DNA from 4 places in the Parabacteroides caecihominis genome. Region 2 is predicted to be linked to each of the others. Evidence: riboswitches for the same ligand, from Rfam matches in the RefSeq annotation. Region 2 holds a riboswitch; each other region holds the start of a gene.
What was found. A riboswitch is a leader RNA that binds a small molecule or an ion and turns the genes downstream of it on or off. The one in region 2 is predicted to bind cobalamin.

Region 1 (6,049 bases), on a different contig from region 2:
TAACAGACAAAGAGGATTAAAATGGGAAAAGAACATTTATATAAAACGTTTGAAGAACTGGATAAGGCTGCTTCGTTGGGAGGCGGTATGGCACGTATAGAGAAACAGCATGAAGCCGGACGTATGACTGCCCGTGAACGTATTGACATGTTACTGGATAAGGGTACATTTGTCGAACTGGATAAGTTTGTCATTCACCGTTGTACCAATTTCGGTATGGAAAAGAACAAAATAGCGGGTGACGGGATCGTTTCGGGGTATGGCAAGATAGACGGACGCCAAGTGTTTGTCTATGCTTATGACTTTACCGCTTACGGAGGAACATTGAGCGGAACGAATGCCGCGAAGATCGTCAAGGTGCAACAACTGGCATTGAAAAACGGAGCGCCGGTAATTGCCCTGAATGATTCGGGTGGTGCCCGTATTCAGGAAGGGGTCAGCAGTCTGGCCGGATATGCTTCCATTTTCTATCAGAATACGATGGCCTCGGGAGTGGTTCCGCAGATTTCTGCGATCCTCGGACCTTGTGCCGGAGGAGCCTGCTATTCGCCTGCGTTGACCGATTTTATTTTTATGGTGAAAGAAAAAAGCCATATGTTTATCACCGGTCCGGACGTGGTCAAGGCGGTTACCCATGAAGAAGTAGGAAAAGAAGAATTGGGCGGTGCTTATACACATAGTACCAAGAGCGGTGTTACTCATTTTATGTGTGATACGGAAGAAGAAACATTAATGAGTATCCGCGAATTACTCGGTTTTCTTCCGGCCAATAATATGGAAGATGCCCCACTTGTTCCTTGTACGGATGATATCCGCCGTGAAGAAGAATCGTTGCAGGAGGTGATTCCGGATGATCCGAATATTCCTTATGATATAAAGGATATTATTGAACCGGTGGTGGATAATCACTATTTCTTTGAGGTAATGCCGCATTTTGCAAAAAACATCGTAGTCGGTTTTGCCCGTTTAGGCGGACGTACGGTCGGTATCGTTGCCAACCAGCCGGCATTCCTGGCAGGTGTGCTGGATATCGATGCTTCGGATAAGGCGGCTCGTTTCATCCGTTTTTGCGATTGTTTCAATATTCCGCTGGTTACTTTTGAAGATGTACCCGGTTTTCTTCCGGGATGTACCCAGGAGCACGACGGTATTATCCGCCACGGCGCGAAGATCGTCTATGCTTATGCGGAAGCGACCGTACCTAAAATCACGTTGATTACCCGGAAAGCCTATGGCGGTGCTTATATCGTTATGTCGAGCAAACCGACCGGTGCCGATGTTAATCTGGCTTACCCAATGGCGGAGATTGCCGTTATGGGAGCAGAAGGGGCTGTTAATATCTTATATAGAAAAGCAACCGGAGAAGAGAAAGAGCGGGCTATGAAAGAGTATGCGGAAAACTTCTCTAATCCCTACCGGGCCGCTGAGCAAGGATTTATCGACGAGATTATCATGCCGCGGCAGACTCGTTTCAAGCTGATACAGGCGTTGGAGATGGCAAAGAACAAAAGCCAGAGCAATCCGCCGAAAAAACATGGCAATATGCCATTGTAACGATTTGATTTTGTTGTTAGAATTATGAATGGTAAATCCCTGTCGACCGTGAGGCTGGCAGGGATTTCTGCTTATGTCATAGTTTTATAAATAAACAGGAACGTAAAAGTTTAAAAAACTTGTATTTATCATATTGATTTTGTCTTTTATTTTGTAGCTTTGCCTCCGAATTGGTTTCGTGTTGTCTGTTCGGATGATACGGATTAAAAGGGAATCGGGTGTAAATCCCGGACAGTCCCGCTGCTGTGAAGCTCTAATAACATCCTGAAAACAACTTATGCCACTGACATGTGTCGGGAAGGCTTCAGGATGGGAGTCAGTCAGAAGACCTGCCGTTCGTTAAAGGCTGTTTTTCCTCGTGGGTTAGGGAAATGGTTCGAAAAGAATATTAATTCTAAATTGTATGAAAATCATGGAGAAGCTTTGTTCGCGTTGTGGCGTGGAGTTTTGCTGTGCCTCAAAAGTGATTGACTATGGAATGGATTCATGAATTATTATGGGGAGAAGGTATCGGACATTCCATCCTTTTACTGTCTCTGGTTATTGCCATAGGGATCCAACTTGGGAAAATCAAAGTATTTGGGATTTCTCTGGGGATAACCCTGGTATTGTTTGTCGGCATTCTACTGGGACATTTTGGGTTTACAATCAATCCGTCTGTCATTCATTTCTTTAAAGAGTTTGGATTGATCCTATTTGTTTATTCAGTCGGCATGCAGGTCGGACCCGGTTTTTTCTCTTCTTTTAAGAAAGGGGGGATGACTTTGAATGGTCTGGCTTGCGGAATTGTCTTTCTCGGGGTTATGATGGCCTTGGTGATACATTTTGTGACAGGAATCCCTATTCCGACGATGGTCGGTATTTTATCGGGTGCAGTGACAAATACACCGGGACTGGGGGCTGCTCAACAGGCATTTAGTGATATGACGGGGGCTTCCGATGATACGATTGCATTGGGATATGCCGTTGCTTATCCGCTGGGAGTCGTCGGTATCATCCTTTCCATGTTGTTTGTCCGGTATATTTTTCATATAAGTTTTGACCAGGAGACGAAAAAGCTGGAAGAAGAGAATAATGTGCATAATAGTGAGGCTACACCTATATCGCTGATAGTGAAGAATCCGGCTCTTTTTGGCAGGAAGATAATGGAGCTTGCCGCCCTGTTGGAGCATAGGGAATTTGTCATATCCCGTATTTGGCGTAACAAGACCAATAAAGTGGACATTGTTACCGGCAGTACGATTTTGGAAGAAGATGATAAAATATTCGTGATCACGACAGAACATGATGCGGAAACTATAAAAACCTTTATCGGTCAAGAGATAGAGATGGACCGTAAACAATGGATTCCCGCCGAAAGTGCTTTTGTCAGCCGCCGCATTTTGGTGACAAAGCCGGAACTGACGGGCACTAAACTGGGGGATTTGCAGTTACGCCGTTTGCATGGTATCAATGTCACACGTGTGAATCGTGCCGGAGTGGAACTGGTAGCAACACAAGGTTTGCAATTGCAGGTTGGCGACCGTGTAACCGTAGTTGGTAGTGAACTGGCTGTCGATAAGGTGAGTATGATATTGGGTAATTCGATGAAACGTCTGAATGAACCGAACCTGATTCCAATATTTATCGGTATCGCTTTAGGTATTATTCTGGGAAGTATTCCAATTAGTTTCCCAGGGATTCCTCAACCTATCAAGCTGGGTTTGGCAGGTGGTCCGTTGGTTGTCGCTATCCTGATCAGCCGTTTCGGATACCGTTATAAACTGGTTACTTATACTACCCAGAGTGCCAATCTGATGCTCCGGGAGATTGGTATAACCATGTTCCTGGCCTGTGTCGGGCTGAGTGCCGGGGATGGTTTTGTGGATACTATCGTGAATAAAGGCGGATTTGTCTGGATTGGTTACGGTTTTATTATAACAATGCTGCCTTTATTAGTCATCGGATTGATTGGCAGGCATTTTTTTAAACTGAATTACTATACGTTGATGGGATTGCTGGCCGGCAGTACGACGGATCCTCCCGCTTTGGCTTATGCGAATGCAACGGCGGGAAATGATGCTCCGGCAGTAGGTTATGCTACAGTTTATCCGTTGACAATGTTTTTACGTGTACTAACTGCCCAATTAATGATATTATTCTTCTATTAAGTATTAGATTTGGTTGTTAGAAATTGTTCAATAATAATTTTAAAGCCAGGAGCCCCGCCGAAGTGATTCGCCGGGGCTTCGATTTTTTATTGATTACTGATGATGTAAAAGATTATTGCCCGCTTCCTCCCATAATATCCAGCAATTCATTGGTGATGGCCTGCTGGCGGTTTTTGTTGTATTGCAACGTCAGTTCCTGGATCAGGTCGTTGGCGTTGTCGTTGGCTGTCTGCATGGCAAGCATGCGGGCGGCATGCTCGGAAGTGACAGTGTCGAGCAAGGTCGTGTAGATGTTCAGATGGAGCACTTTGGGGAGCAGTAAGGCAAGCAACTGTTCGGCAGACGGCTCCAGAATATAGTTGCTCGAAGCACTTTCCGAGTCTGCTTCCGGTAAGGAAACCGGGAGGAAAACCTTTTCGGTCAGTACCTGTTCCGCCATATTCTTGAAATGATGGTAGAGTAGTTCCACCCGGTCGACCTGGGCGGAGATATACAACTCCATCAAGGCAGTTGCCAGTCGCGAGGCATCCTCGTAGGCCGGTTTGTCGCCGATCGTAAGGAAGCTGTCATCGGTTTGATAACCAGCTTTATGCAGTTCGTCCGCCACCTTTTTACCAATCGGATAAATGCGCACGGTTATACCGTCCGCCTCATACTGGTGGAGACGGGCTGTTAACTCTTTCCATATGTTCGCATTGAAAGCGCCACACAACCCGCTGTTGGAGGAAAAAGCGACGATAGCCACCTGTTTCACCTCACGAACAGCTGCGTAGGGCGAACTCATATCGCTTTCAGCCGACAGTGTGCCCCTTAATATGGCGCTCAGCTTACTCTCGTATTCGAGCATATGTTCGACAATCGTCTGCGTATGATGCAGTTTGGCAGAAGACACCATCCTCATGGCGGAGGTGATCTTCTGCGTGTTTCTGATCGACGCAAGACGGATTTTTATCTCTTTCAGTGATGCCATAGTCTAATTTCTGTTATCAACCTGCTTTATATGCCCCGCTGACCTGGTGGGCTGTTTCTTCCAGGATACGGCTGACTTCATCATTTATCACACCCGATTTTAATATATCGAGTACGTCTTTCTGATGATTGGTGATCAGAGTCTGTAAGAACGCATTTTCAAAATCGTGTACCTTATCCAGCGGAACCTCTTTCAGTAAACCTTTGGTGCCGCAATACAGGATAGCGATCTGCTGTTCTACAGGCATCGGGTTATACTGGGGTTGTATCAATAGTTGTGTATTTTTCTGTCCTTTGTCGATGGTGAAGGCGGTTACCGCATCCATATCGCCGCCGAATTTCGTGAACGATTCCAGTTCGCGGAACTGTGCCTGGTCGATTTTCAGCGTACCGGCCACCTTCTTCATCGCTTTCAACTGTGCGTTACCACCCACCCGGGATACGGAAATACCCACGTTGATAGCTGGACGGTTTCCCTGGTTGAACAGGTCTGTTTCCAGAAATATCTGTCCGTCGGTGATGGAAATTACGTTGGTCGGGATATAAGCCGACACGTCACCCGCCTGCGTCTCGATAATCGGCAGGGCAGTGAGCGAACCGCCACCTTTTACCTTATCTTTCATGCTGTCGGGCAGGTCGTTCATCTGGCTGGCTACTTCCTGTTGGTTGATGATTTTCGCTGCACGTTCCAACAGGCGTGAATGCAGGTAGAAAATATCACCCGGATACGCCTCGCGGCCCGAAGGACGGCGAAGGATCAGGGATACCTCGCGATAAGCGACTGCCTGTTTCGACAAGTCATCATAGACAACTAACGCATGACGTCCGCTGTCGCGGAAATATTCACCGATGGCAGCTCCGGCAAAAGGAGCGAAATATTGCATGGCAGCCGGGTCGGAAGCAGTGGCACTGACTACGATCGTGTAATCCATCGCCCCTTTTTCCTGTAAGGTGTTTACCAGAGAAGCGACTGTAGAACCTTTCTGTCCGATCGCCACATAGATACAGTAAACCGGATTGCCGGCTTCATAATTACTGCGTTGATTGATGATCGTGTCGATGGCGATCGAGGTTTTACCAGTCTGACGGTCACCGATAATCAATTCACGTTGCCCGCGTCCGATAGGGATCATGGCATCCACCGCTTTGATACCTGTCTGTAACGGTTCGTTTACCGGTTGGCGGAAAATGACACCCGGAGCTTTTCGTTCCAGCGGCATCTGGCATTTCTTTCCGACAATCTCGCCTTTGCCGTCGATCGGGTTGCCCAGCGGGTCGATTACACGACCGATCATGTTCTCGCTTACGTTGATGGAAGCGATGCGACGTGTACGTTTCACCGTGTCGCCCTCTTTTACCTGGTCGGTCGGCCCGAG
Region 2 (9,622 bases):
TGTTTTGTAATCAAAGGTCCCTTATTTACAAATCAAAACACCTATACCTTGTAAAACGGATAACTACCCGTTGTCCAACGGGTAACTACTGGCCGGGGCATGGCTGCCTACCGGTCGGAATACAAATCAGCAATGCATCCCTTCAGCCAAATGTTTTGAAATATGGTGGATCACACCGGCTGAAACCTGAAAGAGATCAATCGTTTTCTACTACACGGATCATATCGAAGTAGAATTCGCCAGCCACTTCCGCTCCTTTTTCTACAGTACCAGTCTTGGTGTCGTAGATGTAGATGATGGCATTGGCATCAGCTTCGGTATTCACGCCAAAATAAGCTTTCTCGTTGAAGAGAACAGAACGCTGAGAGAAACGGCCACCGCTGTAAGCAAGTTCTTTGCCGTTGTAACCCAAACGAGTCTTTTCACCTGTGGTAAGGTCAATGATGGAATAATAGTGGCTATAGCTGTCGATCTTCGTACCCGAAGCATCATGCCGGCCATAAGCCAACGCTTTGTTATTACCCAGATATTGAACAGTCATCAACTTACCGTCTGCATCCTTGTAACCGTTGTATGAAGCATCAAACTCGAATTTTCCGGCATTGATACGCAGTAACATACCTTTTTCCATATCGCCTTCTTCCGTGAAAGCAGCCAAATAAAGATTACCGGCTTCGTCATACATCACGCAATCTTGCATTAACTCTCCATAAGCACTTCCGGCCATTTCACTGTTGACAGGAGAGACGAGACTTTGTTCTACCTCCATAGTAGCAGGATCGATGACTGCTGTCCGGAACTTCGGTTCATTGGGAGCTCCCACCGGAGTTGTGCTTACGATCTTTCCATAATAGAAATAGAATAGTTTATTATCAGCTTCACGATAAGTCAGGATTCCTGAAGTACTCAGGGTGTTGTATCCTTTCGGAACGGTGATGCTCAATTCGCCTTCAGCGATGATGGACATATCGTCCGCCTTCAGCTTTGTCCAAAGTACTTTTGTCTTGTCCCCATTGGTAGACATGATAACAAGCGTGTTATCGTCAATCCAGGCGTGGGTATAAGAACGTACCTTATAAGTATTTGTCTTGAACGGGCGTTCTGCTACCGTCACAACTTTGTTATCCTTAATTTGATACTTTACAAAACGGTCGTTGGTAGAAGGAATCTGATAGTAATATTTACCCTTCGAGATGGTTTCCATAGAGTACTCTTCAAGCTCTGCTCCTTCCCTTTTAACGGTAATAGTTCCCGCATCGGCAGTCAGCTTATTGATGCTATGGACAATAGTTGTATTCTTGCTACTCATGCCGCCATGCTTCCCTACCGTCAGGAACAAGTCGAAATGATACTTGCTTTCGTCGAAAGCAGGAGCATCGCTGGACACCGTGACAGCGCAAGTGGCAGTAAAAGCACCATCATCCGTTTTTACGGTGATCGTCGCCGTACCTTCGGCAACAGCTGTGACTACACCTTTATCTACTGTAGCGATCTTATCGTCCGAACTGGTCCATGAAACAGTTGTTACGGTTGCATTTTCCGGGGCGACGGTAGCCGTCAATGTTCCTGTGGTTCCCGTCTTCAAGGCTAATGTAGTCGGGGAAACTGTGACTGCGGTAACAGGCACGTCTTTTACTTCATCGTCATCAGAACAAGCCGTGAATGCAAATGAGATCAAGGCTGTCATGAAGGCTAACAAGGCAAATTTGAACTTCTTCATTTTCTTTTGTTTTTAATATGAATGTTAATTAATAAAGACTCTGAATTTCGCAAAGAAAGCACGTCCGGGCTTTTGCAGCTTATAATTGTCGTAAGCCGTTTCATCGAGAAAGTTGGTACACTCCAATGCGATATTGTAGCGGTCATGCTTCCATGAGTAAGTAGCATTGGCATTGCAAATGTGTTGCGAAGGAATACGCGCCTTTGTATCACGGTTGCCATAGGCTTCCCAGGTCAGAAAATACCAATGTACCCACTGGAACGTACAACCTAACCGCAACTTGCCGCCTTGTTGCCAAAGGTTGCGGAACGTATAACTTGCCTCCGCACTGCCGAACAGCCAGGGACGGTTAGGCACATGGTTGTTGTAGGTGGCAGAAGGCTTGCCGTCTTCCTTATACTTTTGCTGGTCGCGGGCATCCTGGTAACTGACATTAGCCATGAGTTGCAACCGTCCGTCCCAGTCATAGCTGACTTCACCTTCCACACCTTTAATATGGACAGCGGGATCGTTGACATACTGCAACATACCTTCTTTTTCGATGACGGAAGTTTGTATATAGTTGTCCACATAACGCAAAAAACCGTTTGTCTCGTAATAGACGGTATGACGGGCGGCCGGACGCCATGTTCCGAACAAGGCTAGATTGACATTGTTACTCTTCTCCGGCTCTAACGCCACATTGGCATAGACGGTCGTTCCGTTGCCCAACAGTTCCCGGGCAATAGGCAAACGTACACTATGCTCGTATGAAATCTTTACAGCCAACGGGTTGAAGAACGTATAACGCAGTCCGGCTCCGTATCCTAAATAGTTTTTCGTAGTCGAACCTTGTACCTTGTCCGAGCCGGTTACGGTGGATTGATCGGTCTGCCGGATATTGGGATGGTTCACGTAGTCTTTGGCAAAGAATACATTCTGCATCTTGCCGTCGAAAAGCGATTGACTGTAAGTCAGTCCGACGATATGTTTGGTTACCGCATCGTTAGACGGCTCGAAACTCTGGTCTAAATCGTCGTAGCGGTCGTTGCCCGTCCGGCTCAGATTATAGTTCAGGTTAAAGCCGTGATGCTCATTCAGCTGATAATCCAAATTGGCACGAGCAATAGTCAGCGGACGCTTATAGTGACGTATGGAGCGTTCGCCGCCACGGATTTCGTTGCGTTGACTCACGATGTAGCCTCCGTCCCAATAATATTTACGGTAGGCGGTATCAATGGTGATGGAATGATCCCATGTGTGTGACAAGGTCGCCTTCAATGTCATGTTTTCTGTGAGAAAGTTGTGTTTGTTGTACCGTGCCGACACATTCCACGCATCCGAATTACGCTCCGCCATGCCATACACTTTGGTCTGTACGGAGCCGGTTTGCAGTTCCTTGTCTGTTTTGGAATAAGATGCCGACACAAAGAATTCGTCCGCCCAAAATTTGCCTACCATTCCTGCTTCTATCTGTGCTAAAAGCGAAAAATAACCGTCATGGAAACGTTTGGGATTGCCATAGATGAATTGGTCGCCAGTCTCGTCACGCATCTGAACATCCTTCATCCGGTAGTCATTTTTCGAATAGTTGATGCCAACGGTAGGACGCACAATCAAGCCTGTGCGTTGTTCCACAAACTGTGCATTCAGGTCGGCACTGTGTGTATGAAAGGAACCAATACTGTAAGATGCATCCAGAAAGTTCTCCTTCTCCGCCTTAGTAATAATGTTGACGGCACCGCCCAATGCATCCGTTCCCAACGAAGCAGGCACCACTCCTTTATAGATCTCCACCCGGTCGATCAGGTTGACAGGTAGATTGGCAAGCGTCACATTGCTCCCTTTACTGTCTAACGGCACCCCATCAATGAAATAACGGACGGAATTACCCGATAACCCGTTGATGGAAAGATCAAAATCAGAACCGACTCCTCCTTCTTCCCGGACCTTTATTCCGGTCGTCCGGTTCACTATATCAGTAAGATTCTTCAACGAGTTGATCTGCGATTTTACATCAAGGGCATTTACCGAGAAAGCACCTTCCTTGATCTTCTGTGTTTTCGATTTGCCATACACCTCGACAGAATTCAGGGTTACGGAATTTTCAGCCATAACGAAATCGAGCGTCTTGTTCCTGCGGATATCAAGAGTTGTTTTTATTGTATTATAGCCCAGTAGGGTAATTATAAGGGTATGTTTTCCTGGTTTCATGCTTAGTGAATAGCGCCCCCGGTCGTCGGTGTATGTCCCTGCCGTCGTATTTTCGATGGCAACAGTAACCGTAGGAAGCGGAGCACCATCTTCTCCCCTCACCTCTCCGGACAGCGTGACCCTGTCTTGCGCCGCCAGACTTACAGGGAACAAACAAATAAACAACAAAAATACATGTATGAAACCTCTCATCCCATCAAAAACATTATATATTAACGACAGGCTTTCGATAAAACTGAACGGAACACATGAACAGTCAGAACTCTCTACAGGATACAGTCAAGTCCTTACTTACATGTTTTTCAGCCTTATTCCTCGAAAGCTTAAAACTACTGATTCTGGCAGGTCTTCTGACTTACTCCGTCATTGAACGTCCTTCCCATTCATTGCGAACAGTGGATTGAGTTGTGTTCAACGACTTTGGCGGAGTTTACAGCAGCGGGTCTGTTCAGGATTTTCACCTGATTCCCTTTTCATCACTTTTCCGTAGAACTGGATTTGTGACACCAAAACCGGGGGCAAAGGTAAAGATTATTTTTAAACAGTACCCTATTTTTTATAAATGATCGTAGATTTGTATTAATGGAACGAACTATTCTTTACTTTTGTCAGCAGAATATAATTACATAGCAAACATTTAATAATATGAGCAATTCATTCAAGCCGGCAACTTTGTGTGTGCAGGGTGGCTGGCAACCTAAAAAAGGAGAACCGCGCGTTCTGCCTATCTATCAGAGTACTACCTTCAAGTATGAGACCAGCGAACAGATGGCGAAACTGTTCGATCTGGAAGAGAGTGGTTATTTCTATACCCGTCTGCAAAACCCGACCAACGATGCCGTAGCATCCAAGATCGCCGCTTTGGAAGGTGGTGTGGCAGCAATGCTGACTTCATCGGGACAGGCTGCCAACTTCTTTGCCTGTTTCAATATCTGCGAAGCCGGCGACCATATCGTAAGCGCAACCGGTATTTATGGCGGTACATACAATCTGTTGTCCGTTACCCTCAAAAAGCTGGGTATCGAATGTACATTCATCGACCAGGATGCCAGTGAAGAAGAAATCAGCAAAGCGTTCCGCCCGAATACCAAGTTATTGTTCGGTGAAACGATCTCCAACCCGGGAGTGATGGTACTGGATATTGAAAAGTTTGCCCGTATCGCTCACAAACATGGCGTACCATTGATCGTCGACAATACATTTGCCACACCGATCAACTGCCGCCCGTTCGAATGGGGTGCCGATATCGTTACGCATTCTACGACCAAATATATGGACGGACATGCGACTGCCGTCGGAGGTTGTATCGTCGACAGCGGTAACTTCGACTGGGAAGCGCATGCAGACAAATACCCGGGCCTCTGCCAGCCGGATGATTCCTATCACGGCTTGACTTATACAAAGACATTCGGGAAATTGGCATATATCACCAAAGCTACCAGCCAGTTGATGCGTGACCTGGGTTCTATCCAGTCTCCGCAAAATGCTTTCCTGCTGAACCTGGGACTGGAAACATTGCATCTGCGTATGCCGCAGCATTGTAAAAACGCACTAGCCGTAGCTAAATGGCTTCAGAATTGCGACAAAGTAGCCTGGGTAAACTATCCGGATCTGGAAGGAAATAAATATTACGAACTGACAAAGAAATATCTTCCGAACGGTTCATGCGGTGTCCTGTCATTCGGCTTGAAAGGCGGACGTGAGGTATCCATCAAGTTTATGGACAGCCTGAAACTGGCTGCAATCGTTACTCATGTGGCCGATGCCCGTACTTGTGTGCTTCATCCGGCAAGCCATACGCATCGCCAGTTGACCGACGAACAATTGAAGGAAGCCGGTATCGCTCCGGACCTGATCCGTTTCTCTGTCGGCATCGAAAGTGCGGACGATATCATTGCGGATATCGAGCAGGCTTTAAATCAGTAATCAATAGTTATTCAACAGGAAATCGTATTGTATAGAATACGGTTTCCTATTAAACATAATGAACTCCGTTTCCAGGAGCTCATTAAAAACAAAACCCCGATGGTATTAAATACCGCCGGGGTTGTTTTTTGTCCATTTCCTCCCTTCGCAGGGATACTCATGGATGAACTTTATTTTATTTTTATTACTAAAATTACGCTTCCAATCTGTTCGCCTTCACAGGCTACTTGCCCTTCCCCATAGGGGAAAGGCAGAGAAGCTATTTTCTATTTAATTATTCTTTAATTCTTATTTTACGATTGCTTTAACAGCAGCTTCGCCTTCAACAGCTACAACTACGATACCTGCAGGAGCAGAGATAGTTGCTTCGTCAGAAGAAAGAACTGTGCTAGCAATTGTCTGACCAAGAACGTTGCTGATAGTAACAGTCTTATTAGCAGCACCCTTGATTGTGATGTCACCGTTACCAGCGATTACGCTAACAGTTGAAGTAGAAATTGCTTCGTTTTCTGTAGCTATATCTTCTTTATTACCCTGTTCAACATTGAAGATCAAAGCATCATCAGCACCAGTAATCTGATCGAATGAAGATTCTGAACCATCCAAAGAACCTGACAATACGATACAACCGTTCTGCATCTTCAACCATTGTCCCTTAGTCGGAGCAATATCTTTATCACCTTCAGCTTTCTGAGATTCCATTAAGAATGCACGATCTTCTTCATTTTCCTTAGCAGCCTTTTCAGGATCTACAAAACGCATTGACCATGTTACTGCTTTGTGATTGTCTTTCTGTAAGTTTACGATATACTTTTCTGCATATTTCTTATCTTTTACAGCTTGTTTGATAACAGCAGTATCGAATGTAGCTAATGTTACATCTGCAAAACGGCCTGTCAAAATGAATAAGCTATCACCCATATGAGCTGCTTTCACGAAACCAGCACGAGTGTAACCTTTCCAAGCATAATCAGCTTTGTTAGCTGCATTATTTACAGAGTCTGCGAAGTTAACCAGATATTCACCCATGTGGAACGGAGCCTTACCTGCTTTATCGTGAGGACAGTTTACAGGACGAGTACCACCATTTGCTACAATTTCTTTACATACAGGACACATTTCACCCGGTTCGAATGCCTGATCCATACGGTTAATAGAGATCAAATATTGCGGTTTGATAGCACCATTCCAACGATTTACGAATGCAGTATCAACGATAAATGATTTACCATCTTTTGTAAAGTCAGGAGTATAGATACCTAAGAACTTGATACCATCAACCTTGAAGTTTTCGTTTGCTTCTACCTGTAAATATTCTTTACGATATTTTTCTACGAAACGTAATGTATCGGGAGCATCAGGAGTTTCTTCATTGCCTTCCAAAACCTTAGAGTTGAAACGACGATATAAAGGAGCACCATAAGGAGCAACTAAGAAAGAAGAAGTTCTTACTTCGCTGATAACCTGTTGTTTCAATGTAGCATCTAATGTTTCGTCTGCAACACCAGCTTTACCATTGATATCATCTGCAGTTGAAGCATTTACATCAAATGTAACCAAAGCATAGAAACTGTTCTTTGCGTCATCGCTTGCACGCTTAGCATAGTTATTTTCTTTGAAGTAGAAAGGAGTAGCTGTAATATCGTTTTCTTTAGAAATTACATATTTATGTTCTACATTCTGACCGAACTTCAAGTTACCCTTTGCAGAAGGAGAAACCATTGTATAAGACTGTCTCTTCAATTGTTTCAAATCCGCAATACGGTTTCCTTTAGCAGGTACTGTATAACCATAAGCTTCTTCAGTACCAGCTGTTAATTCAAACGGAATAATACCATCCATTACAACTAACAAAGAATCCGTTGACTTACCAATATATTTGTCGCTTACATACGGATTGAAGTAATTGAATGTATAACGATTAACCTTCAATTCGTTTTCAGTCAATTTCTTGTAACCAAGATTTTCGTTTCCTAATACAGCTTTATCTGTAATCTGTTCGAATACTAAAGAGTCAGTAATTGCCAAATCATCAAATTCAGCTCCTGCATAGTAATAAGTAGCACCTTCATTTTTATACAACTGATTTGCATTTGTCTTCAAATCTGCAAATTCACGGTTGATAATTTCCACTGTAGATTTATCGGCAAAATAAGAGAGTGTATTATTTTTTAATACAACCCACTGATAAGCAGGCATATTAGCAACGCTCTGTTCATTAGCATCAACAGTTACCCATTTTGCTTCATCACCGTTATTGTAGATCGGAGATGCTAAGTACTGACCTTTAGAGTTCTTAATATAATACAAACCGTCAGCTACAGATGTTTTATAGTCGCTTGCTGTTGCAGGATCAGAAACTGCAAAAAGCAAGTTTTCCTCTACCAATGTAGCAGAAGTAGGAACTGCCGGTTTGTAGAATGTCATTACTTCTGTAGTCGGAGTTAATAAGATGCTTGACAAAGTACAATAATCAGCTGCTGCATGAGGAGTTCCTGTCAAAACCATAGCTGTAGCCCACTGTGAACCAGTTGCATTACCTGCTTCATCATACGTAAATCTTGAACCATCTTGTTTGATTGAAACAAAAACGCTGTCTTTAAACAAATCTTTTACAATCTTAAAATGGTTAGGAACAGAAGCTGCAGTAGTTTCACCTGTTTTCAGTTCTTTACGAGCCAATTGATAAAGATTATCTTTATTCAAACCGGTAGCAACATGAACAGCAGTATCTACACGCAGATACTTTTTAGTACCAAGTTCTTTCAAAGCAACATAACCTCCAGTGATATCTTCAGCCTGGAATTTAACGCCACTGATCATATCAACTTTCAGATCCTTTTTCTTTGGAGTTAAAGTGAAATACAGACCATTTGTACCACCGTCCAAAACATTCAGATCATCTTTTGTCATTGCTACTGTTGTCGGTTTAGTAGCTTGAATAGTCAAGGCTGTAACACCTGTTGCTGGTTTTGCATTAGCATACTTATAAGCAAAAACAGTACCGTCTGTAGCAGTAGCCAAAGCCATTGTTGAGTCAACAGACAATGCATAAGTTAATGCTTTAGGAGCTTCCAACTCATCTGAGTAAGAGTTTGCAACCCATCCCCAAGCCATACTCTGACCTGTTAATAACTGACCTGTTGCAGGTGCCGTTACTGCACCATTTTTATCAGCAACAACAGCAGTCTTCGGATCGAATGTAATAGCCAAACCTGTAGCTTTATTCACCAAGGTAAAGTGATTTGAATTTGTTGCACTGGCAGTGATTGTCCACAAAGCATTGTTATAATCTGAAGTCAGATCATTCGCAACTTTTAATTTACCATCTACAACCTGAAGATTTTTACCTACAACAGTAGAACCATCTGTCGTTGTAACCGCTGTTCCGGAAGCATTCAAGGCATAAAATCCCTTTTCAAGCTTTGATACCTGATCCGCATAAACCTGCGCATTAGCAGAAACGGATCCAACCAGCAACACGCTGGCTAAAAGCGTAGAAAACTTTTTGTTCATAATCAAAAATTTAATATTAATACTAAGTAATTTAAAGTTCTATCTAATAATACCGGTCTTATCTACCGGCTTTTCATACGATCGTCAAATACTTCAGCAAAAGTAAACAATAGTTTTTTATCCACAATTATTTTCATTGATTTTTTTATCAGGTCATATCCTTTCTTATCAATTGAATACGATAGTTTGTACAAAATCGGGGATAAAAATGACAAACCTTATTTTCCTTTCCCATTTCCGGATTATAACCAGGAACATGAAAAGGGA
Region 3 (7,110 bases), on a different contig from region 2:
ATAGAAAACGACTTTATTTTCTTTCAGTGATTTTTTGACATCGATCAATCGCTGGTTACTACTGCCTCGGAACAGGAGGCTTTCGTCATGGAGGGCTTGTTTGAATTTGCCGTCTACCAGAACGTCTACATATTGAAGCAGTGCGGCCTGTTTCGGGTTTTCCAGCAGTTTCTCAAATTTATATCCGGTGTAACACCAGATGTTTTTCCGGCTTTTTTCTTTGATGGCTCGTGCCAGCTTGGTGAATTCTTCCGGCTGAAACATCGGGTCGCCCCCGCTGAAAGTTACATCTGCAAAATCATCTGCGAGAACCTTTTCCAGTATCTCTTCAGTAGGAACAGGTCGGCCCTTATTGATATCCCACGATTCAGGGTTATGGCAACCCGGACACTGGTTTGGGCAGCCGGCAGCGTAGATAGCGGTCCGGAATCCCGGACCGTCTACAGTCGTATCTTCTATAATATCAATAATCGATAACATCGTATTTTTCTAATTATGAATAATTCTGTCATTCAACTCCGCTAACTTGGCATTGTTCCAGCGATCGGTTGTACCTACCAGATAGCCGGTGATGCGTTGTAGCTTGTCCAGATGTTTGCTGCCGCATTTGGGGCATTCGTCCAGATGGTTTGCTGCGTTTTCGTAGCCACAATCCAGACAGCGGTTGCGGTTATGGTTTACCGAGCCGTAGCCGATATTGTATTTATCCATCATGTCGACCACCTTCATGATCACTTCCGGGTTGTGGGTGGCGTCGCCGTCTATTTCCACATAGAAGATATGGCCGCCGCCTGTCAGTGCGTGGTAAGGGGCTTCTACTTCTGCTTTATGGCGGGCGCTACATTTGTAATATACCGGGACATGGTTGGAATTCGTGTAATAATCGCGGTCGGTAATACCGGGTAACGGTCCGAATTTTTTGCGGTCTCTAGCGGTAAACTTACCGGAAAGTCCTTCTGCCGGAGTTGCCAGTACACTGTAATTATGCTGATAACGTTCCGAGAACTGGTTTACACGGTCGCGCATATAAGTCACGATCCGTAATCCCAGTTCCTGTGAGGCTGCATCTTCGCCGTGATGTTTGCCGGTCAGGGCAACCAGGCATTCTGCCAGTCCGATGAATCCGATTCCTAGTGTGCCCTGGTTGATGACCGGGGCAATTGTATCGGTCGGTTTCAGTTTCTCGCTGCCCAGCCATAAAGAGGACATCAGCAGTGGGAACTGTTTGGCATAAGCCGTTTTCTGAAATTCCATACGTTCATGAAGTTGAAGGGCCGTGGTTTCCAGCATTTCATCCAGTTTTGCGAAGAAACGGGCAATCCGCTCTTCCTTATTTTTAATATCCATGCATTCGATTGCCAGACGTACGATGTTGATCGTCGAGAACGACAGGTTGCCGCGTCCGATAGATGTTTTCGGTCCGAAACGGTTTTCGAATACGCGGGTACGGCATCCCATGGTTGCCACTTCGTATTTGTAACGTTCGGGATCGTCGGCTCTCCAGTCTTCATGCTGATTGAATGTGGCATCCAGGTTCAGGAAATTCGGGAAGAAGCGGCGGGCTGTCACTTTGCAGGCCAGTTCATACAGGTCATAGTTCCGGTCTTCCGGCAGATAACTTACGCCCCGTTTCTTTTTCCATATCTGAATCGGGAAAATGGCAGTTTCGCCGTTGCCGACACCCCGGTATGTGCTTTTCAGCAATTCACGGATAATGCAGCGGCCTTCGGCAGACGTATCCGTTCCGTAGTTGATGGAGCTGAATACCACCTGGTTACCACCGCGTGAATGGATCGTGTTCATGTTGTGGATGAAAGCCTCCATGGACTGATGAACGCGGCTGACGGTTTTATTGATAGCATGCTGTACGAGTCGTTTGTCTCCGGCCAGGCCATCCAGCGGACGGGTTACATAATCGTCTATTTCTTTATTATAAAGGTGTGAATAGTCTACGCCATTCAGATCTTCCAGATTTTTGACTTCTTCGATATAGCTGTTACGCACATAAGGTGCCAGGTAAAAATCGAAAGCCGGGATCGCCTGTCCGCCATGCATCTCATTTTGTGCAGTTTCTAAAGAGATACATCCCAGGATACTTGCCGTTTCGATACGTTTGGCGGGGCGCGATTCACCGTGTCCGGCCGAGAATCCATATTTAAGGATGCGATCCAGCGGATGTTGTACGCAAGTCAGGCTCTTGGTCGGGTAATAATCTTTATCATGAATATGCAGGTAATTGTTGGCAACCGCCTCTTTTACCTCTTCGCTCAACAGGTAATCGTCAACGAACGGTTTGGTCGTCTCACTGGAAAATTTCATCATCATACCTGCGGGGGTATCTGCGTTCATATTTGCATTTTCGCGGGTAATGTCGTTCGACTTGATATTGATGATTTCCAGGAACATATCGCGGGTTTTTGCTTTACGGGCAACACTGCGCTGATTGCGGTAGGCAATGTATTTCTGAGCCACATCCTTGCGGCTACTGTTCATTAATTCCAGTTCGACAGCGTCCTGAATCGCTTCGACTGTCATTTGCGGTTCTCCTTTGAATGAAATATGATCCGTGATCTGTCGGATCAACTGCAAATCTTCTCCATTTTCCGTATGCAGCATCGCTTTACGGATCGCCGTTACTATTTTTTCCTCATTAAATCCGACGATACGTCCATCCCTTTTGATAACTGTCTGAATCATGATAATTGTATTGGTGTATTACTTTTTATTCTTCTGCAAAGGTATGTCCAATTATTATATGGTTTTCTTTTTGGAAAACTTTTAACGAGTTAAATTATGTCAAATCGTTGATAATTAGATATGAAAATCGAGAAAATGGAAAACTTTGAAGATTTTGATGATAAAAAGTTTTCCCAAAAAGTCTGCTTGGTGATAATGATGTATAATGTGAAAGGTATCAATTGCTTATGCAAAAAAACAGAGAAAACAGGGGCGATTCCGGTCGATCGCCCTGTCTGTTGATGGTACGAAATATCTATAATTGCTTATTCGGATTGCTATTTGTCTTTCAGTAATTCGATAAACATGGTTGTCGTCAGTAATATCCCAATGGCAACGCAGACCAGGATAAGTAATAAGTTTACATATTTCGCATTCGGCTTCGAGCCGGTGTGCAGGTTGTTGGCGAAATATTCTTTGAAGAAAAGATATAACGCCGGGACGGAAGCACTGGCCAGCAGGAAATCTTCCGGGATATTGAAGTAATATGTTTTCGACAAGCCGATCAGCGACCAGTGTGTCAGAAACAGGACTATGAACATGTTGATATTCTTAGAGAAGAACAACAGGAGTCCGATGGTGAAAACAACGACCGAACAAGGCATGACCGGCGAAGTCATTTCCGGGAAAGTCAGTCCCCGTACCATCGATATCAGCGGATAGATAAACGGCATGGCAAACAGGAAGTACGCCAACCAGTCATATTTGCGGGTACGTTCGAAAGTAGTGTATCCTGACAAGGCATCCCATCCCCATAGTATCGCCATGATCGCCCAGAATAAGGCCATCACTTCGTTGTAGCTGCGCTCGGCACAGTAGATGTAGTAGTAGATGACCGATATCCACAGATAGACGGCAATCAGATAGATTTTCATTCCGTTCTTTACCCACGGCTGAGGGTTGCGGGTCAGCAGGACGGTCAATATTATCCCGATCAGGATAATTCCCAGTTGCCATTCCCAGGTTGCTGCATTGTAGAGTCCTATCGTTTTCCAGAAAATTTCCATAGAGTTATTCGTATGCTGATGATTTTATTTGCGTCGTGTTAATGAAAAAGCCTTACCCGGCAGGAGGAAGATCGGCAGTGTCGCACCGACCGTCAGCATGAAGATCGCGGTGAAGGTAACGAAACCGTTCGACATGAACATTTCAATATATTTCGCTTTCTGTACCGGTTCGTCCATCGTCTGGAGGAACATGATCAGCGAGAAAACCATGTTGTAGGCAAATTTGCCTGGGATCATCGGCAATAAAGCCGGGATATAAAGCACTGTCATCGGGCAGTAAATCCTGCCTCCCAGCCACAAACTTCCGAATCCGATCACCAATGCCCCGAACAGGGAGGCGGTAGCGATATCCACCCCGAAGAAAGTCATCAGGCAGAATCGGCAGGCATGGCCTACGGCAGCCAGCAAGGCAATGTAAGGAAACGCTCGCATAGGTGGGTCGGAAATCGCACCGAAACCAATACCTGCAATGGCTGCAAAAAGTCCGTCTAAAAGAATATCCAATACTATCATATCAAATTGTTTTTTACCATCATTAATGTGAAAGAAAGCCCGATCGCGATACAGATAATCAGCATCAGCGCATTGACCAGCCGGGCAAAACCGGTCAGTATATACCCTTCGACAATGTCGATAACCCCATTGATCAGCGGTACGCCCGGTATCAGGAACAGGACGCTCGTTGCCAGTGCAATGTCCGAGGTCGTGTCGAATATCAACGCTGTAGAGGCACAAAGCGATGCAATAAAGGCCGATACCACGAAAATTATGTAATGATTGAATTTCCGGATCTGCATCTGTTGTTTCAGGAAAAAACCGGTGATAGTCGCAGAAAAGACAATCCCCATCGAGGTAATGTCTCCCCCGAACAGGCGGCAGAAAGAGGCATTGGCAAAGCCTACCAGTATCAGAACGAAAAGCGGATCGATATGCGGGCTGGCGATAATCTCCTCATATTTATCTTTTAATTCTTCCAACGGCAAATGTTTGTCATACGTTTCCCAACTCAGAGCGCTCAGTTTGGCGTTCTTCTCGAAACTTATCGGAAGAGCGGGGATATCGATCACCTCGCTGTATGTTTCTTTCGTATCATTGTCGGAGATCGTCAGAATAATATTTTTCTGAAAAATGCTGATTTTAACATCAGCGCCATATGCTTCTCCTATTCGTTTGGAACTCCGGACTACCCGGGATGTGTGTACCCCGCATCCCATCATATGGGCGGAGTACTCTGCGATGAATTTGGCTACGGGTAGCAAAGATTCATTTCTACTCATGTCGTACTTTTTATATATGAACCGGATTCTATTCCGGAATGTTTCTTTTTGCTGGCGGAAAAACGGGCGATAAACCTAAACCGGGGCGCAAAAGTATAAAAAACTTATTTTATATCATTGTTTTGTCTTTTATTTTTGTAGTTTTGCACCGAAATGGTTCTGTATTTTTGATTCTGGAAATACAGATTAAAAGGGAATCGGGTGTAAATCCCGGACAGTCCCGCTGCTGTGAAGCTCTAATAACATCCTGAAAATAACTTATGCCACTGACATGTGTCGGGAAGGCTTCAGGATGGGAGTCAGTCAGAAGACCTGCCGTTCGTTAAAGGCTCATATCCTCGTGGGTTAGGATACGGGTTCGAAATGATTGTTTATTCTAAATTTATCAGATTTATGGAGAAAGATTGTCCGCGTTGTGGGGGCTCTTTTGTTTGTCGGGTAGATGATATATCCGCCTGTCATTGTGTGCCTGTGAAATTGGATGAACTCCAGCTTGCTTATGTGAAGGTCCATTATCCGGGATGTTTGTGCAACTCCTGTTTGAATGAGATCAAGAAATATTTCTATGCCTGTGAGGTGAATCCCCGTTATAAACATTTAAAGCATTGATATGATACGGAAGATATTAATTGCAAACCGTGGCGAGATCGCCGTACGTGTGATGCGTTCCTGCCGGGAGATGGGAATACAGTCTGTGGCTGTTTTTTCGGAAGCCGACCGGGCGGCACGGCATGTACTTTATGCTGATGAGGCCTGCCTGATAGGGCCTGCCGCATCAAAAGATAGTTATCTGGATATAGAAAAGATTATCCAAGCGGCGAAAATTCATAAAGCCGATGCCATTCATCCCGGTTATGGTTTCCTTTCGGAAAATGCGGCTTTTGCCCGCAGATGTAAAGAGGAAAATATTATTTTTATTGGCCCGGCTGCTGAGACGATGGAGGCGATGGGCGATAAGATATCAGCCCGTAAGCGGATGATCGAGGCCGGTGTACCGGTTGTTCCGGGAACGCAACAACCGTTGCAGGATGCTGCCGAAGCCGTTCGGATATGTAAGGAAATCGGTTTCCCCGTTATGCTGAAAGCCTCTATGGGAGGCGGAGGAAAAGGGATGCGACTGATCTATAAAGAAGAAGATGTGGTGGAGGCTTATCATTCTGCCCGCTCGGAATCGTTATCGTCTTTTGGTGACGACACAGTTTATCTGGAGAAATTCGTGGAGGAACCTCATCATATCGAATTTCAGGTATTGGGTGACAATCACGGGAATGTAATCCATCTTTGTGAACGTGAATGTTCCGTTCAACGCCGTAATCAGAAAATCGTGGAGGAAAGTCCATCTCCGTTCATCACTCCCGAGTTAAGAAAAAATATGGGTGAAAAGGCTGTTGCTGCGGCAAAAGCTGTCAACTATTCAGGTGCTGGTACCATTGAGTTTTTGGTGGACAAACATCGGAATTTTTATTTTCTGGAAATGAATACGCGTCTCCAAGTGGAGCATCCGATTACCGAGGAAGTTTTAGGCGTCGATCTGGTAAAAGAACAGATCCGGGTGGCTAACAACGAAACGCTCCATATCCGCCAGGAGGAGATCGTCCAGCGCGGACATGCCATTGAATGCCGTATCTGTGCAGAAGATACAGAAGCCGGTTTTATGCCTTCTCCCGGTGTCATTAAACAATTGACAGAGCCGAACGGCATCGGTGTCCGTGTAGACAGTTATGTGTATGAAGGATATGAAATACCGGTTTATTACGACCCGATGATCGGAAAACTGATCGTTTGGGCGACAACGCGCCAATATGCGATCGAACGCATGCGGCGGGTATTGCATGAGTATAAGATTACCGGGTTGAAAACGAATATCGGTTACTTACGTCGGATTATGGATACATCCGACTTTGTGCAGGGAAAGTATGATACTTCTTTTATTGAAAAAAATGCCGGACAATTGCAACATCCCGTAGAAGAGGGTGGAACAGAGACTGAAAATATAGCTATGATCGCTGCCTATATAGATTATCTGGTCAATCTGGAGGAAAACAGATCCGGTCAGGCTTCCGACAATCGTCCGATCAGCCGCTGGCGTG
Region 4 (9,622 bases), on a different contig from region 2:
GATACCTATACCTGCACCGATAGCAGCTAATCCTGCTCCTACTGTTGCTCCAAGTTTAGCGATGCCTGCACCGGCTGCTGCTTGTAATAAAATTGCTGATAACATAACTCTCAATCTTTAAAATTAGTAATCTTATTATTAATAAATATGTTTGTTCATTCCCGTACTTTGGCCAATCCGATATAGTTGGCCGACAACAGGGTGAATATATAGGCCTGAAGGCATGCCACCAACAGTTCGAGGCAGTTCATAAACACGGTGAACAATACGGATACGATTGTCATCGTACCGTTTATGGCTGTTCCCATCGAGGCGGTGATGAATATCAGGCAAGTCAACGCCAGAATGATTGTATGTCCGGCCATGATATTGGCAAACAGACGGATCATCAGGGCGAACGGCTTGGTGAGTATGCCGAAAAATTCCACGAAGGGCATGATCGGCAACGGTAACTTCAGGAAGATAGGGGCGTTGGGCCAGAATATCTCCTTCCAGTATTCCTTGGTAGCAAACAGGTTCACTGCCAGGAACGTACATAAAGCGAGCACGGCGGTAATTGTGATATTACCGGTGATATTGGCTCCTCCCGGGAAAATCGGAATAATACCGATCAGGTTGTTTATCAGGATGAAGAAAAAGACCGTCAGCAGATAAGAAGAGAAAGGCTTATATTCTTTGCCGATTCCTTCCTTCACTACGCCGTCATGTATGAACATGACCGCCATCTCCATCAATCCGGTAAATCCTCCGGGGGCTTCATACGGATGCTTTTTATACCAGCGGGCGGTACGCAGCACGATGAAAAGCAGTAAACCGCAACTGAGAAGCAGGCCACATACGTTTTTCGTAAGCGACAAGTCCCAGGGTTTTACTTCTTCGCCTCTGCTGTTTTTCTCTACCACCTTTCCGGCATGTTTCCCCTCATTGGCGATGTAATAGTTATGATGCACATTACCATGATGCAGGTGTGAGGAGAGGAACAAGTCCCATCCGCGTTCTTCGCTTTTCAGCAAGACGGGCAGTGGTATGGAAATCTCTTTCCCGTTCCACTCCGTGATGTGCCAGGTATAGGCATCCTTGATGTGTGAGAATACGATATCCTGCACATCTACCTCACCTTGTTTCGCATCTGTGGAGGCGCTTACCGGAAAGCTGATGCAAACCAGTAACAAGAAAGTAAACCAAAACAGGCCGTTATTTTTTATTCTGTTCATCTTTTTCTTTTTTCTCACTAATCATTCTCTTTTTCTCAAACAGATACAATGTATATGTTTCCAGTACAAGATAAATGAAATAGAACAACATCATCGTGAAGCCGAAGGCTTTCAGGTTCTGTCCGACCAAAGCGGCATAAAGCCACAGGAAAACCAGTGCGAGCGTGAATTTGCAAAGGCGGACTACCATATAAGTAACAACCGTGACGTCTCCGTGTTTCCGTTTGACATGATCCAGAAAATAGATCATTAACATACTGCTTAACCAGTAAAACATCGGTATCGATGGATACCACTCATAATAATGCGAAGGCCAGATGGTGTATAACAAGCCTCCCAGGGAGACGCCGATAACTACATTAATAAAGGTAGTCAAGCCCATTAGCTTCATTCTTAATCTACCGCTCATGATCGTATTTTTTTATTCGATGCATACGGACAGGATATCGCCTTTTATCTCGACGAATCCGCTCTGTATTTTTATTTCTTGTTCTTTCTTTTCATTTGTCTGGTACCGGATAACGCCTTCTTCCAGGGCAGCGATCATCGGAGCGTGATGGGGCAGGACGTCGAACGAACCTGCCGTACCCGGAAAGGATACATAATTTGTCTCTCCTTTGAATAAAACGCCACTAGGGGATATGATTTCCAGTTCCATACGTTTTTAATTTGCTTGTTCTGCCAGTTTCTTTCCTTTTTCAATCACATCTTCAATCGTTCCTACATTCAGGAAGGCCTGTTCAGGGATATCGTCGGTTTCACCGTCCATGATCATATTGAATCCGCGGATGGTGTCTTCGATAGAGACCATTACGCCCGGTACGCCGGTGAATTGTTCCGCCACGGCGAAAGGCTGCGACAGGAAACGTTGTACACGGCGGGCGCGGTTAACTGTCTGGCGGTCCTCGTCCGAAAGTTCCTCCATACCCAGGATGGAGATAATATCCTGCAACTCCTTGTTACGCTGGAGTATCTGTTTCACACGCTGTGCCGTTTCGTAATGTTCCTTGCCTACGACCAGCGGGTCGAGGATACGGGATGTCGATTCCAGCGGGTCGACTGCCGGATAGATACCCAGTTCGGTAATCTTACGGCTCAGCACGGTGGTAGCATCCAGGTGCGTAAAGGTCGTTGCCGGTGCCGGGTCGGTCAAGTCGTCTGCCGGTACGTAAACAGCCTGTACGGAGGTAATGGAACCTTTTTTCGTAGAGGTGATACGTTCCTGCATGGCTCCCATTTCGGTAGCCAGTGTCGGCTGATAACCTACTGCCGACGGCATACGTCCCAACAGGGCGGATACTTCGGAACCGGCCTGCGTGAAGCGGAAGATATTATCTATAAAGAACAGTATATCGCGAGTCTCGCCTTCTGGAGCCAGGTCGCGGAACGATTCGGCGATGGTCAGTCCCGAGAGGGCGACTGACGAACGTGCTCCCGGCGGTTCGTTCATCTGTCCGAACACCAGTGTCGCCTGCGATTTAGCCAGTTCTTCGTGATCTATCTTCGACAGGTCCCAGTGACCGGCTTCCATACTTTCCTTAAATTCTTTACCGTAACGGATTACATTCGACTGTATCATTTCGCGCAGCAGGTCGTTACCTTCACGGGTACGTTCACCCACGCCGGCGAAAACAGAAAAACCGTTATTCTTTTTGGCAATGTTATTGATCAGTTCCATGATAAGAACCGTCTTTCCGACTCCGGCGCCACCGAACAACCCGATTTTACCTCCTTTGGAATAGGGTTCCAGCAGGTCGATCACCTTGATACCGGTGTAGAGCACCTCTTTGCTGGTTGTCAGATCTTCAAACTTCGGCGGTTCACGATGGATAGGGAGAGCTCCTTTTTTATCCAGCATTTTCATCCCGTCGATCGGATCGCCTGTCACGTTCATCAAACGCCCCTTTACCTGATCGCCAACCGGCATGGTAATGGGCGAACCGCATGATACGGCTTCCATTCCTCGTTGCAGTCCGTCTGTCGTATCCATAGCGACTGTACGGACTGTGTTTTCCCCAATGTGCTGCTGAACTTCCACGATCAGTATTTTCCCATTAGGACGGGTTATCTCCATGGCGTCATGAATGCGGGGTAGCACTATTTTCTCTTCTTTTTCATTATCGAAGTGAATATCCACGACTGGACCGATAACCTGCGAAACATAACCTTTTGTTTCTCCCATACAATTCTTTTTAAACCTCGTCAATATATTTTTTCAACCGTGCAATATTACGAAAACAACCTGTCGGAAACCCGAACATATTACTTTTTTGGCTTTTTTGCATTTAGTTAAACTTTAAACTAATTTTGTAGTCATTCCGAAATGAACCAATTGTTTTGCGATATGGAACAATTTGAGGAAAAATTACGCTGTTTTTTGAAGAATAAGGGTTGGCATTTTGTGTGCGGAATGGTTTGGGGGATGGTGGTATGATCTGTTAAATTATATTACCAGAAGTAGTATTTTAAATTATCAGGTATAGTAATTGATATTATTTGTACTTTTGCCACCGGATTATGGTGTAACGGTCTGGCTTCCGCCGGCCGTTAGTAATAGGGAATCCGGTGCAAATCCGGAACTGTACCCGTAGCTGTAAGTTCTGTAACCCCGGCAAATCTTGTTGCCACTGAGGATTTTAGGATCCTTGGGAAGGCGGCCGATCATGGGAGAACAAGTCAGAAAACCTGCCATTATTCTATTATATAATGCCTCGGGTAAGGTGTTGATGGAACTTGATATATGCGTACATTATTTATTATAGTATTTATATGCCTGGCAGGCATATTTCTGTGCGTGCCTGTCCTGCACGCACAGCAGATCGATACGACTGTTTATCACCAGCTGAAAGGTGTTGAGGTCGTGGAAAAGGCGCGTCCTTCCACAACCCGCGAGGCTACACCTTTACAAGTGATGGACCGTTCGGGTATCGAACGGCTTGGGATACAGGATTTATCGGAGGCTGTCAAACGTTTCTCCGGCGCTACCGTGAAAGATTACGGTGGGATAGGAGGGCTGAAGACGGTTTCAGTCCGTAGCCTGGGAGCACAACATACCGGGGTCAGTTACGATGGCGTAGCCGTAAGTGATTGTCAAAGTGGACAAGTAGACATAAGTCGCTTCTCTTTAGAAAATTTGGACCAAATAGAGTTGTCGATTATCCAGAATGATGATATTTTTCGTACTGCCAGAATGTTTGCATCTTCCAGTTCTTTGGTTATGAAGACACGTAAGCCGGAATTTGAAGGGAAAGATATATTTCACATTGCTGCCAAGATTAAAACCGGCTCATTCGGGTTGTTTAATCCTTATTTGAGATATGAACAGAAGTTAGGGAAACGTTGGAGTGCAGTTATTGATGGGGATTGGCAACGTGCAGACGGGCAATATGAGTTTACATTAGTGAATGGAAACATAGTGACCCGCGAGAAAAGGAAAAACACAGATGTTAATATAGGGCGCGTAGAGTTAAACCTGTACGGAGGTTTGGGAAGATACGGAGATTTATCTCTTAAAGCATATTATTTCGATTCGGAACGTGGTTTACCGGGATCTGTCAATCTTTATAACGATTATACTGGCGAGCGCTTATGGGACCGTAACTTCTTTGCACAAGGACATTATGAAAACAAATTAAATGATCGTTTTTCTCTGCAAAGTAGCCTTCGGTATAACTGGTATTATAACCGGTATGAAGATGTGAATAATAAGTATGAAGGAAGAATACAGGTAAGTTCTTATTATCAGCGAGAAACGTATTTAACAGGATCTCTTTTATATGTTCCCATACAAAATATCTCTTTCTCTTTGGCTCAGGATATTTATTGGAATGACCTGAATAATAATTTCAAGGACTGCCAGTTTCCTTCGCGGCTTTCTTCGTTAACTGCCTTATCTGCAAAATACGAAGATCGCCGTTTAACTAGTATATTGTCTTTGTTGGCTACTTATATTGATGAACGCGTTGAGTTAGGGGAGAAACCGGCAAATAGAAAACATCTGTCACCGACAGCAAGTCTTTCGTGGAGGGTATTGCCTGATGCGAATTTGCGGGTACGCTTTTCCTATAAAGATGCTTTTCGGTTACCAACATTTAATGATCTTTATTATTCTCGGATAGGTAATACCAATCTGAAGCCGGAAAAAGCTCGTCAATATAATTTAGGTGTTACCTGGCGTGACCGTTTCTGGCTTTTCAATTCTTTTAGTATAACGACTGATGCCTATTATAATCGAGTAAAAGATAAGATTGTTGCTATTCCTACAATGTTTATTTGGAAGATGATGAATCTGGGAGAAGTGGACATTAAAGGTTTGGATGTGAATGTGCATGCAGGGATTACTTTAAAAGATACTTATGAGTTGTTGTTAGACGGCTCGTATTCTTTCCAGAAAGCGATTGATATAACGAATGAAAAAGACAAGAGCTACAAAGATCAGATACCCTATACCCCAAGGCATTCCGGCTCGTATTCGGCGAGTTTCCTAAACCCATGGGTAAATATCAGTTATTCGTTAACGGCTTCGGGTGTTAGGTATATGAATCGTCAGAATATCAAAGAAAATGAGATTGAGTCTTATGTAGAACAGAATGTTTCACTGAATCGTAATTTTCGTTTGAAACGTTGTATTTTGCGTTTACAGGCTGATATTCTGAATATTGCAGATAAACAATATGATATTGTGAGATATTATCCAATGCCGGGTCGATCGTTCAGATGTGCAGTTTCCATTACATATTAATTATATATAATTTAAAATGAAAAAGTTTTATTGGTTTGCTTCAATGCTGACAATAGTATTGGGCGTTACGTTTACAAGTTGTGATGATGATGATTCAATACCGGAACCGGAAATTCCAGCCGTTCCGACTGAAACATCTAAGGTGTATATCCTGAATGGTGGCATGGATGGTCAGAATAATGCAACCCTGTCTATGCTCGACATGGAAAGTGGAGAAATGACTGCTGATATCTTTGCAGATGTAAATGGGCGTGCTTTGGGTAATATGGGACAGAGTATGCTCTTATACGGCTCTAAATTGTATATTTCTGTTTATCGCTCAAGTACACTGGAGGTTCTTGATGCAGCAACATCTAAGGTAATAACAACCTTAAAACCTGTTGATAGCGAAGGTGCCCCCCGTGCTCCTCGTATGATGGCTTCACATGAAGGTAAGGTATACATGACTACTTTTGATGGTTTTGTAGCAAAGATTGACACTGCTTCATTGGCGATTGAAGGATATACAGCTGTTGGTCCAAACCCTGATGGTATTGCTATCGCAAATGGAAAAATTTACACAGCTGATACTGATGGGATGAACTGGCCGTCAACTTCGGATAAATTGTCTGTGGTGGATATTGCATCCTTCAAAAAGATTGGTGATGTTACCGTCGGCTTGAATCCGAATCATGTATTCTCTGATTCGGAAGGAGATATTTATGCTGTTTGTTATGGCGATTACAAGGTCGGTGCTGATATGCTGTATCGTGTTGATACGAAAGATGATAAAGCTGAGGCTGTTGACGGAGTGAATGTAACAAAAATGTATGTGAAGAACGATACGGCTTATTGCTATGTGGCTAACTACTACAACCCGGATGGTAAAGCTGCTTTTACTTTTGATTTGAAGACCGACAAAGTAATTAATCCGACTTTCATTAAAGACTTTTCTGTATTTACTTCAGATCCTTCTGCCATTGGCGTTGATCCGGTGAGCGGAGATGTTTATTATGGAATATCAAGTTATTTCCAGAATGATGATATCTTTATTTTTGACAAAGAAGGTACATTGAAAAAGACAGTAGAAGTCGGTATGTCGCCTTCTACATTTGCATTTGTTACGAATCAATAATAGATGAAGTTATATTTTCATATTTTTATTGTATTCTGTTTTCTGTTATCAGGATGTAACGGAAAACAGAATACTGTTATTAAAGAAGTTGTATCTTCCGACTCCATCCGCTATGCCCGTGGTTTCACCATACAGCACTTCACTGATTATACATCGGTAGAAGTCCGCGACCCTTGGGATAGTACCCGTATCCTGCAACGTTATCTGTTGGTGGACCGCAGTACGTCAATGCCCGGTGATTTGCCTAAGGGGACGGTTGTGCGGACACCGGTGAAGAATATCGTGGTTTATACCTCCGTTCATGCGGCTATTATCGACCAGCTGAATGAAGCGGATAAGGTGATCGGCGTATGTGAACCCCGGTATATGGATACGCCTTCCATTCAGGAAGGTTTGCGTGCCGGAAAGATTGCCGACCTGGGAGAGGCGACGGCGCCGAATATCGAAAAGATTATAGATATAGGGGCAGAGATCATTATAGCTTCTCCTTTTCAGAATGCAGGATACGGACCTGCCGAGAAACTGGGTATTCCTATCATTGAGGCCGCCGATTACATGGAGTCGTTGCCGTTGGGGCGGACTGAATGGATACGTTTCTATGGCTTGTTATTCGGTAAGGAAGCAATGGCAGATTCAATCTTCCGGGAAACGGAAGACCGTTATCTGGAACTGAAAGAGCTGGCAAAGACAGTCACTAACCGTCCGACCGTCATTTCTGAAAAGAAATTCGGTTCTTCCTGGTATATGCCGGCAGGCGATAGCTATATTGCCCATCTGTATAAAGATGCCGGAGCAGATTATATCTTCAAAGACCTTCCCGGAGCGGGCAGTACCCCTTTGGCTTTTGAAACCGTACTCGACAAGGCGATCCATGCCGATATGTGGCTGATCAAATATAATCAGGCAAACGACATGACCTACAAAGACCTTCGTACCGAGTATACGCCCTATGAAAACTTTGATGCCTTTAAGAACCGCCGGATTTATACCTGTAATACGGGAATAGTACCCTATTATGAGGAATTTCCGATACATCCCGATTACCTCCTGAAAGACCTTGTATGGGTATTCCATCCGGAGTTATTGCCAGGTTATACGCCTCGGTATTATCGGAAGATGGAGTAATCCTACTAATTATTAAGACTAACCTATGGACTAACTAATTCAAAGGTTACGACTTAGTGTTTTCAGGGTGTACACCGTAGTTGATTATGGTGTACAGGATAGCTAGCCAGGGTGTACAGGGTGATAGACTACCCTGTACACCCTGGTAGTAGTGAGTAAGGACTTTCGTTCTAGTGAGTAAGGAGTTTCGACTTAATAAGTGGTAGTCTTCCTTTTAGTCGGAGGGAGGGGAGTGAATAGTAAAACAAAATCCCCGGCATCAGGAGTCTGACCCGGGGATTTTCTGTAGTTTGGCATTTGAATTATAGGGAGTTGTTATTTTGGTCCGTTATGCGTAACCGTTCAGCATTCCGTAGAAATACATCGGTTTCAACATGTAAACTTTCAGTAACCAGGCCGCCCATTGTTCCTTCGATGTGTCCAGCATGCTGAACGGGAACGAGTGAAGCGGCTTTTTATCATAGTCGAACTCGCACAATAGTACGTGTCCATAGTCTGTTACGATCGGGCAGGCAGCATATCCGTTGTATTTTTCAACAGGTTCTTTGCCTTCCATCAACGAGATCAGGTTTTTGGCAGCGATCGGTACCTGCATGCGTACTGCCGCAGATGTTTTACTGGTTGGTATCCCGGCAACATCTCCCAGGGAGACGATGTTCGGATAAGTTTTGTGAACCAGTGTCGCTTTATCAACCATCACCCAGGCATCGGCAGCCAGCTTGCCTTCCGTCCATCCCAGACCAGCTTCGCGAACGAAATCGGGAGCCGACATAGGCGGAGTGAAATGAAGGAAATCGTAATCTTCCACGAATGGAGTATATACTTTCTCTTCTCCGACTGTTTCAACCTTTTCAAAATGTACCTGTTTGGCTGCCGTATCGACACCTTTCACGCGAACGTTGAGATTGATGGGAATATTACGTTCCTTGTAAATCTCCAGCAGGCGGGGCGTGTAAAACGGAATATCGTACAGCTCTTTCGCTGCCGTGAAGTAATCCAGTTTCAAATTGTCCCGTGTGCCTTGTTTGCGGCTGTAATCTTCTGTCAGCAAACAAATCTTTTTCGGTGCTCCGCCACATTTATGCTTTGTGTATGTATCTGTGTAGATACCACGACCGCCTGTCTTTGCGAATTCCTGAAGCGCTTTCCAGGTTTTTTGTGCACCTTCGTAATCATATATACAGTGAGCATTTCCTGCTCCTAATGTATCGTGTGTAATCCCTTCCACCTTTTCCCAGTTAATCTGTATGCCTGGTGTCAGGACCAAAAAGTCGTAAGCGACTTTTCCATTGTTGTTCGTTGTTACCAGGTTCATGACCGGGTCAACGGCGGCAACAGAATCTTTAATCCATTTTACGCCATCGGGAATGCAGTCTTCCTGCTTCTTCCATACTTCGTCCGGTTTATAAACACCGGAGGCAATCAATG

Region 1: another riboswitch for cobalamin. It lies ahead of NBH14_RS11425 (putative transporter); the one in region 2 lies ahead of NBH14_RS10325 (TonB-dependent receptor).
Region 3: another riboswitch for cobalamin. It lies ahead of NBH14_RS11405 (cysteine-rich CWC family protein); the one in region 2 lies ahead of NBH14_RS10325 (TonB-dependent receptor).
Region 4: another riboswitch for cobalamin. It lies ahead of NBH14_RS11475 (TonB-dependent receptor); the one in region 2 lies ahead of NBH14_RS10325 (TonB-dependent receptor).

What each region holds. Positions count from the first base shown of each region.
Region 1 is NZ_JAMOKS010000011.1:172,712-178,760, forward strand. Features, by position in the region: gene NBH14_RS11415 (acyl-CoA carboxylase biotin carboxyl carrier protein subunit) at 1-20, shown strand, start outside; gene NBH14_RS11420 (acyl-CoA carboxylase subunit beta) at 22-1,554, shown strand; cobalamin riboswitch at 1,709-1,905, shown strand; gene NBH14_RS11425 (putative transporter) at 2,028-3,704, shown strand; gene NBH14_RS11430 (F0F1 ATP synthase subunit gamma) at 3,817-4,674, opposite strand; gene atpA (F0F1 ATP synthase subunit alpha) at 4,691-6,049, opposite strand, start outside.
Region 2 is NZ_JAMOKS010000010.1:116,972-126,593, forward strand. Features, by position in the region: gene NBH14_RS10320 (DUF4374 domain-containing protein) at 197-1,720, opposite strand; gene NBH14_RS10325 (TonB-dependent receptor) at 1,745-4,105, opposite strand; cobalamin riboswitch at 4,237-4,439, opposite strand; gene NBH14_RS10330 (O-acetylhomoserine aminocarboxypropyltransferase/cysteine synthase family protein) at 4,559-5,839, shown strand; gene NBH14_RS10335 (DUF6383 domain-containing protein) at 6,128-9,355, opposite strand.
Region 3 is NZ_JAMOKS010000011.1:165,028-172,137, forward strand. Features, by position in the region: gene nrdG (anaerobic ribonucleoside-triphosphate reductase activating protein) at 1-480, opposite strand, end outside; gene NBH14_RS11380 (anaerobic ribonucleoside triphosphate reductase) at 490-2,697, opposite strand; gene NBH14_RS11385 (hypothetical protein) at 2,818-2,979, shown strand; gene NBH14_RS11390 (DUF6064 family protein) at 3,015-3,743, opposite strand; gene NBH14_RS11395 (threonine/serine exporter family protein) at 3,768-4,256, opposite strand; gene NBH14_RS11400 (threonine/serine exporter family protein) at 4,253-5,020, opposite strand; cobalamin riboswitch at 5,157-5,354, shown strand; gene NBH14_RS11405 (cysteine-rich CWC family protein) at 5,414-5,629, shown strand; gene accC (acetyl-CoA carboxylase biotin carboxylase subunit) at 5,631-7,110, shown strand, end outside.
Region 4 is NZ_JAMOKS010000011.1:180,215-189,836, forward strand. Features, by position in the region: gene atpE (ATP synthase F0 subunit C) at 1-105, opposite strand, end outside; gene atpB (F0F1 ATP synthase subunit A) at 156-1,214, opposite strand; gene NBH14_RS11460 (hypothetical protein) at 1,195-1,623, opposite strand; gene NBH14_RS11465 (F0F1 ATP synthase subunit delta/epsilon) at 1,636-1,872, opposite strand; gene atpD (F0F1 ATP synthase subunit beta) at 1,879-3,396, opposite strand; cobalamin riboswitch at 3,716-3,921, shown strand; gene NBH14_RS11475 (TonB-dependent receptor) at 3,955-5,955, shown strand; gene NBH14_RS11480 (YncE family protein) at 5,972-7,069, shown strand; gene NBH14_RS11485 (ABC transporter substrate-binding protein) at 7,073-8,194, shown strand; gene NBH14_RS11490 (NAD(P)/FAD-dependent oxidoreductase) at 8,523-9,622, opposite strand, start outside.